3 regions of the Nonomuraea sp. NPDC048892 genome follow, and region 1 is predicted to be linked to each of the others. Evidence: riboswitches for the same ligand, from Rfam matches in the RefSeq annotation. Region 1 holds a riboswitch; each other region holds the start of a gene.
The links. A riboswitch is a leader RNA that binds a small molecule or an ion and turns the genes downstream of it on or off. The one in region 1 is predicted to bind thiamine pyrophosphate.
Positions count from the first base shown of each region.

Region 2: linked by a shared signal. The riboswitch ahead of thiC (phosphomethylpyrimidine synthase ThiC) and the one ahead of AB0C28_RS25730 (FAD-dependent oxidoreductase) in region 1 are both predicted to bind thiamine pyrophosphate.
Region 3: linked by a shared signal. The riboswitch ahead of AB0C28_RS03135 (cytosine permease) and the one ahead of AB0C28_RS25730 (FAD-dependent oxidoreductase) in region 1 are both predicted to bind thiamine pyrophosphate.

Region 1 is NZ_JBEZFZ010000007.1:355,171-360,050, reverse strand. Features, by position in the region: gene AB0C28_RS25740 (Rv2175c family DNA-binding protein) at 1-286, opposite strand, end outside; gene AB0C28_RS25735 (FAD-dependent oxidoreductase) at 317-1,480, opposite strand; TPP riboswitch at 1,539-1,657, shown strand; gene AB0C28_RS25730 (FAD-dependent oxidoreductase) at 1,626-2,984, shown strand; gene thiS (sulfur carrier protein ThiS) at 2,981-3,181, shown strand; gene AB0C28_RS25720 (thiazole synthase) at 3,174-3,929, shown strand; gene pknB (Stk1 family PASTA domain-containing Ser/Thr kinase) at 4,228-4,880, shown strand, end outside.
Region 2 is NZ_JBEZFZ010000027.1:78,026-82,905, forward strand. Features, by position in the region: gene AB0C28_RS46505 (glycine betaine ABC transporter substrate-binding protein) at 1-729, shown strand, start outside; gene AB0C28_RS46510 (SDR family oxidoreductase) at 777-1,628, shown strand; gene thiC (phosphomethylpyrimidine synthase ThiC) at 1,645-3,189, opposite strand; TPP riboswitch at 3,182-3,294, opposite strand; gene AB0C28_RS46520 (hypothetical protein) at 3,384-3,734, shown strand; gene AB0C28_RS46525 (universal stress protein) at 3,747-4,580, shown strand; gene AB0C28_RS46530 (cellulose binding domain-containing protein) at 4,709-4,880, shown strand, end outside.
Region 3 is NZ_JBEZFZ010000001.1:629,464-634,343, forward strand. Features, by position in the region: gene AB0C28_RS03120 (MFS transporter) at 1-888, opposite strand, end outside; gene AB0C28_RS03125 (helix-turn-helix domain-containing protein) at 966-1,397, shown strand; gene AB0C28_RS03130 (rhodanese-like domain-containing protein) at 1,394-1,717, shown strand; TPP riboswitch at 1,782-1,894, shown strand; gene AB0C28_RS03135 (cytosine permease) at 1,884-3,221, shown strand; gene AB0C28_RS03140 (methylated-DNA--[protein]-cysteine S-methyltransferase) at 3,181-3,660, opposite strand; gene AB0C28_RS03145 (PAS domain S-box protein) at 3,852-4,880, shown strand, end outside.

The sequences.
Region 1 (4,880 bases):
CGGGGGTGAAGAGCCAGCGCAGCGACTCCACGTCGTCGTAGCCGGCATCCTGCAACACCGTCAGGGTGCCGGGCAGGCCCTTCATCACGTCCTTCCCATCGAGGAACACCGCGGGCACCTGTGGCCCGCCGCCGCCCCGGCGCACGCCGAGGAGCTTGTGGTCCTTCAGGAGCTGCTTGGCCCGGCCGATCGAAAGGTCGAGGCGCCTGGCCACTTCGGGGAGCGTGAGCCACTCGTCGATGAGCTGCTCGGTCTCCCGGTCGATCTGTGCAACAGAAAGCGTCACGAAACCACAACTACCACATGCCGTGCTTGCTCAAACAACACAATCCCGTAGAGAGACTTGTGGATCTACCAGGCGTTCCGTGTCCAGACGGTGACCGGCGTCGATGATCCGCCGCCCCTGTACGAGGTCGCGCGGCCGGTCCACGGCCAGTACGGCGGCCAGAGTGTCGTCCTCGGTGAGCCAGACGGCCGACCATTTGCCTTCTGGCTCGCCCCGGTAGACGAGCCGCTCGCCGGCCGGATGGTGTCCGGCGTACTGGATCATGTGGCCGAACTGCTCGGACCAGAAGTAGGGCACCGGGTCGTAGACCGCCTCCTCCCCCAGCAGCGTCGCGGCGGCGACCTCGGGGGCGTTGAGCGCGGTGTCCCAGTGTTCGACCCTGAGCCTGGTGCCCCAGCGGCGCGACCACCAGGCGGCGCAGTCGCCCACGGCGACGGTGCCGGGCAGCGAGGCGCGCAGGTGCTCGTCGGTGACGACGCCGTTGTGCAGGTCGATGTCGGCATCGGCCAGCCATCCGACGGCGGGTCGTACGCCGATGCCGGTGACGACCACGTGGGCCTCGATGAACTCACCGCCCACCAGCCGCACACCGCCCTCGTCCACGGAGTCGACCATGGCCCCGAGGCGCAGGTCGATGCCGTCGTACCAGGGCACGGTGCGCGCGCCGATCTCGGCGCCGACGGCGGTGCTCAGCGGGGCCCGCGCGCTCTCGACGACCGTCACCTCGCAGCCGGCGCGGCGGGCCGCGGTGGCCACCTCGGCGCCGATCCAGCCGGCGCCGATGATCGCCACGCGGGCGCCGGGGACGAGCACGGCGCGCAGCTCGTGGGCGTCGTCGAGGGTGCGCAGCACGTGCTGGAGGCCGTCGCCCGGCAGCCTGATCGGCTCGGCGCCGGTGGCGATGACCAGGCCGTCGTAGCCGATCTCGCCCTCGGTGGTCTCCACGACGCCGGCGCGCAGCGACTTGGCGCTGACGCCCGGCCAGAAGTCGACCTCCAGGGCGTCGAGGTCGGTGTCGACGAAGCTCGTGTCGGCCTCGCCCTTCAGCACGGCCTTCGACAGGGGCGGCCGGTCGTAGGGCCGATGGCGCTCCTCGCCCATCAGCGTGATCCGGCCGGTGAATCCGCGCCCTCGCAGGGCCTCGACCGTACGCAGGCCGGCCAGGCCCGCTCCCACCACCACGACATGGTTCACGTTCAAGACCATAACGGGGGCGGTGCACGGCCGCCGCACCGAGGCCGTAGGCTGTGGAGGTAAGACGCGCGGGAGTCCGGCCGTTTCACCGGGCTGAGAGGAAGGCTGTGACGGGCCTTCGACCGCAAGACACCTGATCCGGATCATGCCGGCGAAGGGAGCGCAGGTGGATGTGATCGTGGGCGGCGGGGTCGTCGGCCTCTCCGTGGCGTGGCGGCTGGCCCGTGAGGGGCGCCAGGTCACCGTGGTCGATCCGGCGCCCGGGCGGGGTGCCTCCTATGCCGCGGCGGGGATGCTGGCCCCGGTCAGCGAGGTGACCTACACCGAGGCGCCGCTGCTGCGGCTCGGGGTGGCGTCGCTGCGCCGCTGGCCCGCCTTCGCCGCCGAACTCACCGAGGACGCCGGGCTCGCGGGCCCGGGTACGAACGTCGGCGCGGCCCCGGGCGCGGCTGCCGAACTCGCCGGTCCGAGGCTGGGCGCGGGTGCCGGGCTCGCCGGTGACGGCGCGGCCGGAGGAGATGCGCTCGCGCTGGATCTGCGGTCCGACGGGACGCTTGACGTCGCGTTCGGGGCCGACGACCTGGCGGCGCTGGACGAGCTGGCGGCGTTCATGGACAAGCTCGGGCTGCCGGTCGAGCGGCTCACCGGGCGCGAATGCCGCCGCCTGGAGCCGATGCTGGCCCCGTCCGTGCGTGGCGGGCTGCTGGCGCCCGGCGACGCCTGGGTGGATCCGCGCCGGGTGACCGCGGCCCTGCTGGCCGCGCTGGAGCGGCTTGGCGCCGAGGTGGTGCGCGCCCGCGTCACCGAGCTGCTGCGCGAAGGCGGCCGGGTCACGGGGGTACGCCTCGCGACGCCGGAGCCGTACGGGACCGGGCCTGGCGGCGGAGCCGGGGATGGCGGCGGGCACGGTGAAGTCAGACCGGGCGCCAAGGCGGAGACCCGTGCGGGCGCCAGGACGGGCGCCAGGAAGGAGACCGGCGCGGAGACCCGGGCCGAGATCAGGGCCGAGCGGGTCGTCCTGACCGCCGGCGCGTGGAGCGGCGAGCTGGCCGAGGTGCCGGTGCGGCCGGTCAAGGGGCAGATCATGCGGCTGCGCTCGCCGCAGCCGCTGCTGACCCGGTGCGTACGCGGCACCGTGCACGGCTCGTCGGTCTACCTGGTCCCCCGGGGCGACGGTGAGCTGGTGGTCGGCGCCACCCAGGAGGAGCTGGGCTTCGACACCAGGGTGACCGCCGGCGGGCTCTACGAGCTGCTGCGCGACGCCAGGGAGCTGGTTCCCGGCGTCACCGAGCTGGAGGTCGCCGACGTGGTGGCGGGGCTGCGGCCGGGCACCCCGGACAACCTGCCGGTCATCGGCCCCAGCGGGACGCCGGGGCTGACGTTCGCGACCGGGCACCACCGGGGCGGCGTGCTGCTCGCCCCGCTCACGACGGCCATCCTGCTGGGCGAGGAGGGCGAGCTGGCGGCGCTGTGCTCGCCGGAGAGATTTCAGGGAATTTCATGATTGTTACCATCAACGGGTCCGCGCACGAGGTGGCCGACGGCATGACCGTGGCGCAGGCCGTACAGACATTGACCACGGCCACCACCGGAGTGGCCGTGGCCGTGAACGACGAGGTGGTCACCCGCAGCGCCTGGGAGACGACGGCGCTCGGCGACAGTGACCGCGTGGAGGTCCTGACGGCGGTGCAAGGTGGATGATCTGATCATCGCCGGGGAGAAGTTCTCCTCCCGGCTCATCATGGGAACCGGCGGCGCGCCCTCGCTGGAGGTGCTGGACCAGGCGCTCGCGGCGTCGGGCACCGAGCTGACCACGGTGGCGATGCGCCGGCTCGACCCGGGCTCGCGCGGCACCGTGCTCGACGTGCTGCGCCGGCGCGACATCAAGGTGCTGCCCAACACGGCGGGCTGCTTCACCGCGGGCGAGGCCGTGCTGACCGCCCGGCTGGCCAGGGAGGCACTCGGCACGAACTGGGTCAAGCTGGAGGTCATCGCCGACGAGCGAACCCTGCTGCCCGACCCGATCGAGACGTTCGACGCGGCCGAGCGGCTGGTGGCCGACGGGTTCGTGGTGCTGCCGTACATCGGGGACGATCCGGCGCTGGCGCGGCGGCTCGAGCAGGCCGGGTGCGCGGCGGTGATGCCGCTGGGCGCGCCGATCGGCTCGGGGCTCGGCATCCGCAACCCGCACAGCATCGAGCTGATCGTGGAGGCCGCGTCCGTGCCGGTGATCCTCGACGCGGGCATCGGCACGGCCAGTGACGCCGCGCTGGCGATGGAGCTGGGCTGTGACGCGGTGCTCCTGGCCACGGCCGTGACCAGGGCGCAGCGGCCCGACCTCATGGCGGCGGCCATGAAGGGCGCCGTCGCGGCCGGGCGGCTGGCCCGCCAGGCGGGCCGCATCCCCCGCCGCCGCTACGCCGAGGCCTCCTCCCCGACGTCCCCGTAACCCAGCCGGCCCGGCCGACGGAACGGGCCCGCCGCAACCCGCCCGATCCCCTCCCCTCTCGTACGCGACGCGCCTGGCCGGATCCGAGTCCACCACCCGCCCGGCCAGGACCGCGACACGCCGGGGGCGCAGTCGCGGGATGTCACGGAGGGTGCCGGGACAAGCACCGAGAGAGCCGCGTTTCAGGGGTGTGAGGGGGCCGGGACGGGTTCGGCGGGGCGTCGTGACGAGAACGTCTCCGCATCGGTTTCGGGCGGTGGGGCCCTGCCAGTGGCAAAACGCCCGTAAACTCAGCGGGGTGGATACGACGACTGCGGACCCCCTGGTCGGGCGGCTCCTCGATGGGCGCTACCGCATCGAGAGCCGAATCGCCCGGGGCGGTATGGCGACCGTCTACCTCGCGCTGGACATCCGGCTCGACCGGACGGTGGCGCTGAAGGTCATGCACCGCTCGCTCGCCGAGGACCCGGCATTCGTCAGAAGGTTCATCGGCGAGGCGAAGTCGGTCGCCAGCCTCTCCCATCCCAATGTGGTGCACGTCTTCGACCAGGGCACCGACAACGACGTCGTCTACCTGTCGATGGAATACGTCCCCGGCCGCACGCTGCGCGACATCCTGCGCGACCGCGGCAGGCTGCCCGCCCGCGAGGCGCTGGAGCTGATGATCCCGGTGCTGGCCGCGCTCGGCGCCGCCCACCAGGCCGGGCTCGTGCACCGCGACGTCAAACCGGAAAACGTCCTCATGACCGACGACGGCCGGGTCAAGGTCGTCGACTTCGGCCTGGCCAGGGCGATCGAGGCGACCAACCAGACCCGTACCGGCGTGATGATCGGCACGATCGGCTACATGGCGCCCGAGCAGGTCACCACGGGCGCGGCCGACGTGCGCAGCGACGTCTACGCCGCGGGCATCATGCTGTTCGAGCTGGTCACGGGGCAGCAGCCGTACGA
Region 2 (4,880 bases), on a different contig from region 1:
AACGTGCAGGGCAGCGTCAACGCCCGGACCTCGCTGACCCGCGGCGACGCCGACCTGATGTGGGAGTACACCGGCACCGGCTGGATCACCTACCTCGGCCAGACGAAGGCGATCCCCGACGCGGAGAAGCAGTACGCAGCCGTACGCGACCTCGACCTGCGCGAGAACGGCATCGTCTGGCTGCCGCCTGCCCCGCTGAACAACAGCTACTCGATGGGCGTCACCCGCGCCACGGCCGAGAGGTACGGCCTGAAGACGATCTCCGACATGACGAAGGTCCCGGTCGCCCAGCGCACGTTCTGCGTCGACCACGAGACCTTCGGCCGCGACGACGGCTTCCTCGGCATGCTCAAGGGCTACGGCCTCCAGTACGGCAAGGACGTCCCCCGGAGCAACGTACGCCGGATGTCGACCGGCGTGCTCTACAACGCGATCGCGGCCGGCCAGTGCACGCTCGGCATGATCACCACCACGGACGGCCGCATCGACGCGCTCGGCCTCGTGCTGCTGGAGGACGACAAACACTTCTTCCCGCAGTACAACGCGGCCGTGACCATCCGCAACCAGGTGGCCAAGGCCCATCCGGAGATCGCCCGCATCTTCGCGCCCATCAGCGCCAAGCTCACCGACGACGTGATCCGCCGGCTCAACGCCCAGGTGGACGTGGACGGCGACGTCCCTGTACTGGTCGCCCGCGACTGGCTGCGCTCGCAGGGCTTCGTCAGATGACCGGCCCCTGGCGTTAGCCGTACCCGATCAAGGGCAGGCCGGAGGGCATGTCGCAGACGCCACCACCCCAGAGCCAGCCGTACCCGGGCAAGAGCGGCGAGATGACGCCGCAGCCGCGTGACGAGATGCGTGACTACGTGGGCCGCGGCCTGCTGGACGGCAAGAAGGCCCTCGTCACCGGCGGCGACTCTGGCATCGGCCGGGCGGTCGCGGTGGCCTTCGCCAAGGAGGGGGCCGACGTGGCGATCGCGTACCTGAGCGAGCATGAGGACGCCGCCCACACCTCCTCGCTGGTCGAGGCGGCCGGGCGGCGCTGCGTGCTGCTGCCCGGCGACCTCGGCGACCGCGCCCACTGCGCCTCGGTCGTCGAGCAGGCCGTGTCGGAGCTGGGCGGCCTGGACGTCCTGGTGAACAACGTGGCCTACCAGGAGCCGGTGGACGGCCTGGAGGAGCTGTCCGACGAGCAGTGGGAGCACACGTTCGCGGTCAACATCCACAGCTACTTCCGCGTCACGAAGGCCGCGCTCGCCCACATGGGCAAGGGCGGCGCGATCGTCAACACCTCGTCGATCAACGGCCTGCGTGGCAACAAGACGCTCATCGACTACTCCGCCACCAAGGGCGCGATCAACGCCTTCACCTACTCCATGGCGCAGAACCTGGTCGAACGCGGCATCAGGATCAACGCCGTCGCCCCAGGGCCGGTGTGGACACCGCTGATCCCGGCCACCTTCCCCGAGGAGAAGGTGGAGTCGTTCGGTGAGCAGGTGCCGATGGGGCGACCCGCCGATCCCGACGAGATCGCCCCCTCGTACGTGTTCTTCGCCTCCAACCGGCTGTCGTCGTACTACACCGGCGAGGTCCTGGCCCCCATCGGCGGCGAGACGCTCCCCGGTTAGCCGAACGTCGGACGGATCACTCCACGTAGATGTTGCCGCCGAGCCGCCTGAACTCGGCCGCCTTCTCCTCGAACCCCGCCTGCCTGATGTCATGACTTATCCGCATCGAGCAGAACTTGGGCCCGCACATCGAGCAGAAGTGCGCGGTCTTGGCCGGCGCCGCCGGCAGCGTCTCGTCGTGGAAGGAACGGGCGGTGTCAGGGTCGAGCGAGAGGTCGAACTGGTCCTCCCAGCGGAACTCGAAGCGCGCGTCGGACAGCGCGTCGTCCCACTCCTGCGCCCGCGGATGCCCCTTGGCCAGGTCGGCGGCATGGGCGGCGATCTTGTACGTGATCACGCCGGTCTTGACGTCGTCCTTGTCGGGCAGGCCGAGGTGCTCCTTGGGGGTGACGTAGCAGAGCATGGCGGTGCCGAACCAGCCGATCATGGCGGCCCCGATGCCCGAGGTGATGTGGTCGTAGCCGGGCGCGACGTCGGTCACGAGCGGGCCCAGGGTGTAGAAGGGCGCGTCGTCGCAGAGCTCGCGCTGCAGGTCGACGTTCTCCTTGATCTTGTGCATGGGCACGTGGCCCGGCCCCTCGATCATCACCTGGACGTCGTGCTCGCGCGCGATGCCGGTCAGCTCGCCCAGCGTGCGCAGCTCGGCGAACTGGGCCTCGTCGTTGGCGTCCGCGATCGATCCTGGACGCAGCCCGTCGCCGAGCGAGAACGACACGTCGTAGCGGGCCAGGATCTCGCACATCTCGGCGAAGTTCTCGTACAGGAAGCTCTCGCGGTGGTGCGCGAGGCACCAGGCCGCCATGATCGAGCCGCCGCGCGAGACGATCCCGGTCTTGCGGGTGGCGGTGAGCGGCACGTACGAAAGCCGCACGCCCGCGTGCACCGTCACATAGTCGACGCCCTGCTCGCACTGCTCGATCAGCGTGTCGCGGTAGACCTCCCACGACAGCAGCTCCGGCCGGCCCTTGACCTTCTCCAGCGCCTGGTAGATGGGCACGGTGCCGACCGGCACCGGCGAGTTGCGCAGGATCCACTCGCGGGTCTCGTGGATGTCGTCGCCGGTCGACAGGTCCATGATCGTGTCGGCGCCCCACCTGGTGGCCCAGGTCATCTTCTCGACCTCCTCCTCGATCGAGGAGGTGACGGCGGAGTTGCCGATGTTGGCGTTGATCTTGACCAGGAACTCCCGGCCGATGATCATCGGCTCGGACTCGGGATGGTTGACGTTCGCGGGGATGATGGCCCGGCCCGCCGCGACCTCCTGCCGGACGAACTCGGGGCTCACCCCCTCGCGCACCGCCACGAACTCCATCTCCTTGGTCACCAGCCCGCGCCGGGCGCAGCCGACCTGCGTGACCGGCTCACCCGCCACCCGCCGCGCCTCGATCCACTCCTCCCGCAGGCGCGGCAGCCCACGCCGCGGGTCGGGCTCGAAGGAGGGGTCGGTGTAGGGGCCCGAGGTGTCGTACAACGTCACCGCCGAGCCGTTGGACAACCGGACCTGCCGCATCGGCACGCGGAGGTCACCGGAGTAGATCTTGGAAAAGCGCGCGCTGCTCATCGCGCAAACTCCCTTCGCCGGCATTACCCGGAGCAGGTTCTGGCGGTCGGCGGCTGTCAGCCGTCCTCTCAGCCCGGTCTGCACCGGGCTCCCGCGTTGGTCGGCGATGATCGTACCCACGCCTGCCCCCACCCGAAACCTGGCGTCGAGGTTTGACGATCGCCGTGAGCGGTACGGTCCCCATCAGGGGGAACATGAAGAGATTCGCTGCTGTCGCAGGACTACTCGTCGTGATGGCCGCGTCCGGCGCCACCGCAGCCGCCGGAGACGGCATGGACCAGCACGAAGTCAGCCAGGAACAGTACGACACTCTCATCGCCCAGTGCCGCTACGCCGACACGGGCAAGGCCAAGTGCCGTGCGGCGGTCAGAGAGATGTACCGCGTCGGCGCCGACGACAGGCGACTCGACTGCCGCACCTACTCCGGCGTGACCGTCTGCGGCACGCTGCGGCTCAGCAGGTCCGAGCGCGCCTGCGTCCGTGACTCCCAGGCGAACGGGATCTCGTTCCGCCGCGCCGAGGTCGAATGCTACGCGCTGTCCTGAGGAGCTGAACCTGTGATCATCGTCGGGGTGGACGGCTCCCGCGCCGGCCTGGAGGCAGCCGGCTGGGCCGCCGCCGAGGCCGCGCTGCGCGGATCGCCGCTGACCGTGGCGCACGCCGTGCCCAAGTGGGTGTGCGAGGAGGACACCGTACGTTACGCCGAGGTCGCCCGGTGGATGCGCGAGGGCGCCGACACCGTGCTCGCGGCGGCCCGCGACCGCGCCCTGCGGGAGTCTCCGCAGGTGCCGGTGGAGCAGGTCCTGCTGCCGGGCGATCCCCGTACCGCGCTGATCAAGGCGTCCGAGGACGCCGAGCTGCTGGTCGTCGGCAGCAGCGGCATCGGCGGCGTGCGCGGCCTGCTCGTCGGATCCGTCGCGCACGGCGTCACGGCGCACGCACGGACGAACGTCGTCCTCGTCCACGAACGTCCCCCGGCCGTCCGGGGCGAGATCGTCGCCGGCACCGACGGCTCGCCCAGCGCCGGGCAGGCACTGGAGTTCGCCTTCACCGAGGCGGAGCTGCGCGGGGCGCGGCTGCGCGCCGTACAGGCGTGGGCCTGGCCGCAGGCCGGCGGCTTCCCACCGGCCGACCGCGGCAGCGAACAGGACACGCTGCGCCGGCTCAAGGAGTCGCTGACCGAGCACCGGGAGCGGCACCCTGGCGTCGAGGTGGTGACGGAGGTCGTGCACGGCCATCCGGTCGAGGTGCTCCGCGAGACGGCCGCCGGGGCCGATCTGCTGGTGGTGGGGTCGCGGGGGCATGGGCAGTTGGCAGGGATGCTCTTGGGCTCGATCAGCCAGGCTCTCCTGCACCACACGCCCTGCCCGCTTGCGGTGGTCCGCAGCTGACCGCCGCCGTCGGCGGCTGAAAGTTACATCCGTACCCCCAGGTCAAGCGTCCCTCGTCGGTGACTTCCTTCCCGTCGCGCGGCCCGCGATCCTACGATCTGCGCAGGCTGACGACGGGAGAGCAGACCATGCGCAAGATCGGCTCCGTGCTGGCCGCGATAGTGGCGCTGGCCGCGGCGGTGCTGTTCGCCACCACGGCCACCGCGAGCGCAGCCCCCGTCAGGATCATGCCTCTGGGCGACTCGATCACCGGATCCCCCGGCTGCTGGCGCGCCCTGCTCTGGAACCGCCTCCAGAGCA
Region 3 (4,880 bases), on a different contig from region 1:
CCCGCGCAGCTCCTGGAGGTAGAGCGTGACCAGGAACTGGAAGCCGAAGAACGAGGCCGTGAGCAGGGCGGCCATCACGTTGGCCCGGATCAGCGGCGCCGAGCGCAGCAGGCCGAGCCGGACGAGCGGGCTGGCCGACCGGCGCTCGACGGCGGTGAACGCCGCCACCAGCGCGAGCCCGCCGGCGAAGGCCGCCACCGTGAGCGGCCAGCCGTCGGCCGGGTGCTCAAGACGTACGACGCCGTACGCCAGCAGCATCATCGCGCCCGTGATCGTCACCGCGCCCAGCACGTCGAACCCGCCGGCCGCCGGCCGGTGCTCCCTGGCCGGCTCCCTGATCAGGGGGACGGCGGCGATCAGGATGAGCAGCGACATCAGCACGGGCGCGAAGAACACCCAGCGCCAGCCGATCGCGGTCAGCAGCCCGCCGGCCACGAGCCCGAGCGCGAAGCCGCCCGCCGCCGTGCCCGCGTAGATGAGCAGGGCCTTGTTGCGCAGCCGGCCCTCGGGAAAGGTCGTGGTGATCAGCGAGAGCCCGGCCGGCGTCAGGAACGCGGCGGCCACCCCCGTGACGAACCTGGCCAGCAGCAGCACCCACCCCTCGTTCGCGAAACCGCCGAGCCCCGAGAAGACCAGGAACACCACCAGCCAGAGCAGGAACATCCGCCGCCGTCCCAGCAGGTCGGCTGCCCGGCCGCCGAGCAGCATGAAACCGCCGTAGCCGAGCACGTACGCGCTCACGACCCCGCTCAGCATGCCCGTGGACAGCCCCAGATCGGCCCTGATGGCCGGCAGGGCGATGTTCAGCATGGCCACGTCGATGCCCTCAAGGAAGATGGCGCCGCACAGAACGATCAGCACGCCCCACGATCGGGCAGGAACAGACATCGCAAGACCCCCGGTTACTTTTCTGCATATCGGTTATCTCTTGTAACCGTCCTCATCATGGGTCAGCATGAAAGACGATGGAAGACGGCACTTTCGAATCACTCGGTTACCGCGAAGGCACCATGGACGACTACGACGTTTGGCAGTGGGACACCCGGGAGGACTGCGAGGTCAGGCAGATCCTCGACCGCATCGCGGACAAGTGGTCGCTGCTGGTCATCGCCCTGCTCGACTGCCAGAGCCTGCGCTTCACCCAGTTGCGCCGCGAGATCGACGGCGTCAGCCAGCGCATGCTCAGCGTCACCCTGCGCCAGCTCGAACGCGACGGCCTGGTCAGCCGCACGGTTCACCCCGTGGTGCCGCCCCGGGTGGACTACGCGCTGACGCCGCTCGGCCGTACGCTGCACGAGACCATCAAGTCCCTGGTCACGTGGACCGAGGCGCATCAACAGGAGATCGCCGCGGCGCGTGCCGCCTACGACGCGCGGCGCGAGATGATGGAGTCATGACCGTTCCCGAGATCGAGGCGGGCGCCGTTCCCGCCGATGCCTACCTGCTCGACGTCCGCGAGCAGGACGAATGGGTGGCGGGCCACGCGCCGCAGGCCGTCCACATCCCCATGACCCAGATTCAGGGCCGGGTCGACGAGGTCCCCGCCGACACGACCGTCTACGTCGTCTGCCGCGTGGGCGGCCGGTCGATGCAGGTCGCGGCCTGGCTCAACCAGCTCGGGCGCGAAGCGATCAACGTCGGCGGCGGCATGCAGTCGTGGGAGTTCTCCCGCCGGCCGATGGTGAGCGAGACGGGACAACAGCCGTTCGTCGCCTGAATCGGTAACAAGGCCCCCACTATGGCGGTTCTGCCGTCATTAAGGCATGATGAGGGCGCAAATTACATATCGTCGCGGGAGCTCGGGGTGCCGGGCTGAGAGGGCAGCCACATCTGCTGCCGACCGCCGGAACCTGTCCGGATAATGCCGGCGTAGGGAGTGTGCGATGTCGCACGGCGTCGAAGAAGTCCCCCTGACCCTCGAAGGCGAAGCGCCGAAGACTCTGGGCGTGCTCGATCAGGGTGCGCTCTGGGCGAATCTCGGAGTGAGCCTCCTCGGCTTCTCCGGCGCCCTGTTCCTGATCAACCCGCTGGGCGATGCCCCGCTCACCCTGGGCGCCGCGCTCGTCGCCACGGTGGTGGGCAGCCTGATCGGCACCGCCATGGTGGGCCTGTCGGCCATTCCCGGCACCCGTACGGGGCAGCCGGCCATGGTGCTGCTGCGCGGCCTGTTCGGCGCCAGGATCTCCTACGTGCCGACGGTGCTGAACATCGTCCAGATGCTCGGCTGGGGCGCCTTCGAGCTCTGGGTGATCGCCAAGGGTGCCACGGCGATCTTCGGCTCGGTGCCGTACCAGGCGTGGGTGATCGTGGCCGGGGTGCTGACCACCGCGCTGACCATCTGGCCGCTCGGCTCGATCCGGCTGCTGCGCCGGTACGTCACCGTCGGCGTGATCATCGCGATGGTCTGGTTCACGGTGTTCTTCCTGCGTGAGGCGCCCCCGCAGACCGGCGGGACGTGGACCGCCTTCCCCGCCGCGGTCGACTACGTGATCGCGCTGTCGGTGTCCTGGGTGCCCATGGCCGCGGACTTCGCCCGCCACTCGCGCTCCAGCAGGGCCGCCTTCACCGGCGTGGTCGGCGGCTACACCCTGGCCCAGGTCGCCTGCCTCGGGCTCGGCGTCTACGCGGTGGCGCTGGCGGGCGTCGCCGCGGTGCAGGCCGACGGGACCGCGGTGTTCGGCCCGTTCGTGGCGATGCCGCTGGGCGCGCTGTTCTTCGGCATCCTGGTCCTGCGCGAGACCGACCAGTCCTTCGCCAACGTCTACTCGACCACGATGTCGCTGCAGAACCTGCTGCCGCGGATGGACCGGCGCGTCTTCTCCGTGCTCATCGGCGTGCTCACCGTGGTGATCGCGCTGCTGGTGGACGTCACGTCCTACGGCGCGTTCCTGGGCGTGATCGGGGCCGTGTTCGTGCCGATGTTCGCCGTGCTGGCCGTGGACTACTTCGTGCTGCGCCGCGGCGCCGGCTGGAACACCGCGGAGGACGCGCCCTCACGCTGGTCGATGGTGGTGCCGTGGGCGCTCGGCTTCGTGGCCTACTGGCTGACCACCTCGACGCCGACGGTCGAAGCGTGGGACGGGATCTGGGCGAGCCTGCGCGAGGCCATCGGCTTCACCCGGCAGACGTGGATGAACGGCGCGCTCGGCGGGGCCTTGGTGGCCGCGCTCGTCACGCTGCTCATCGGCCTGGCGCTGCGCCGGCCCGCTGTTCGACGTTGAGCAGGTGCTGCTTGGCGACGGGCCCACCCGCGTAGTCGCCGAGCGCGCCGTCCTCGCGCACCACCCGGTGGCAGGGCACGATCACGCAGACGGGGTTGGAGGACAGCGCGTTGCCGATCGCGCGCAGCGCGCGCGGCCGGCCGATGCTCTGGCCGATCTCCTCCAGCGTCGTGGTCGTGCCGTAGGGGACGGCCATCGTCTTCTGCAGCACCGTACGCGCGAACGGCGTCGCCAGCGCCAGATCCACCGGCAGCGTGAACGCGCGCAGCCGCCCGGAGAAGTAGGCGTCCAGCTCTCTGCGTACCGGGTCCAGCCGCCTCGCCTCGGGCCCGATGAAGCTGCCCACATGCCTGTTGACCAGCTCGAAGACGTCGTTTTCCGCCTCGAAGCTGCACGCCGCGACACCCTTGCCCGTCACGGCCAGCACCAATCGGCCCACGGCGCCGTCATAGGTGCCGAAAGCGATGTCAGGCGGCGTATCACCTCGATAGGTGCTAGAGGTCACACGCAGCAGGGCATCGAGATCGTTGCTCGACATACCCTCAACCTCCACCCGCCGGAATCACCGTGACCGCAGCGTATCGGACGGATCGCCCGACGCACCCACCGCGCCACGTGCACTATGGAGGAGTGGGGGACGAATGGGCCGGTAGTGACGATGAGATCGCTCGCGCGGCGCTTGACAGCTCGCCCAACGCCGTCGTGGCGCTCGACAGGGACCAGAGCGTCCTGGTGTGGAACGCCGCCGCCGAGCGCGTGTTCGGCTGGGCGGCCGAGGAGGTGCTCGGGCGCAGGGCGCCGATCGTGCCCGACGAGCTGACCGCGGAGCACAACGCCGTGCTGGAGCGCGTACGCACCGGGGAGCCGGTGTCGCTGCGCACCAAGCGGCTGCACAACGACGGCGCCCTGCTCGACCTGCGCGTCGACATCAGCGCGCTGCGGCTGGGCAGCGCCGTGGGCGGCTACGTGTGCGTCTACCACCCGGCGCAGGCCGACGAGCTGGCCAGGAACCGGATGGCGCGCCGGGCCAGGCTCGTGCGCCGGCTCACCGACGTGGTCGGCGACATCAACTCCGAGCTGGAGCTGTCGGCCGTGCTCGACCGGATCTCGGCCAACCTCACCGAGCTGACCGGGGCGGACGCCGGCGGGTTCGTGCTCATCGAGGGTGACCGGCTGCGGCTGGTGAGCACGTACCAGCTGCCCGACTCGATCAGAGGCACCACCACCGACCTGCGTACGAGCCTGGTGGACCGGCTCTTACGCACCGGCAAGACCGTCATGCTGGAGTCCGACGGGCTCGACGACCTGGTGTGGGCCCGGCTGCGCGGCCTGCACACGGTCGCGCTGGGACTGGCCGCCGTGGGCGGGCGGCCGTACGGCGCGCTGTACGCGCTGTTCGCCCGGCGCAACCCCGGCCACCTGGAGCTGGAGCTGCTGGAACTGCTGGCCGGGCACGCGGGCATCGCCGTCGGCAACGCGGTGGCCTACCAGGAGGCGGTGCGACAGCGGGCGCACGAGCGGGCCGTGTTCGACGCCAGCGCCGACGGCATCGCCGTGCTCGACCAGGACGGCCTGGTGGTGCGCTGGAACCCGGCCGCGGCCGGCCTGACCGCGCTGGCCCCCGAGTCCGTCATCGGCGCGCCGCCCCCGTTCCCGCTG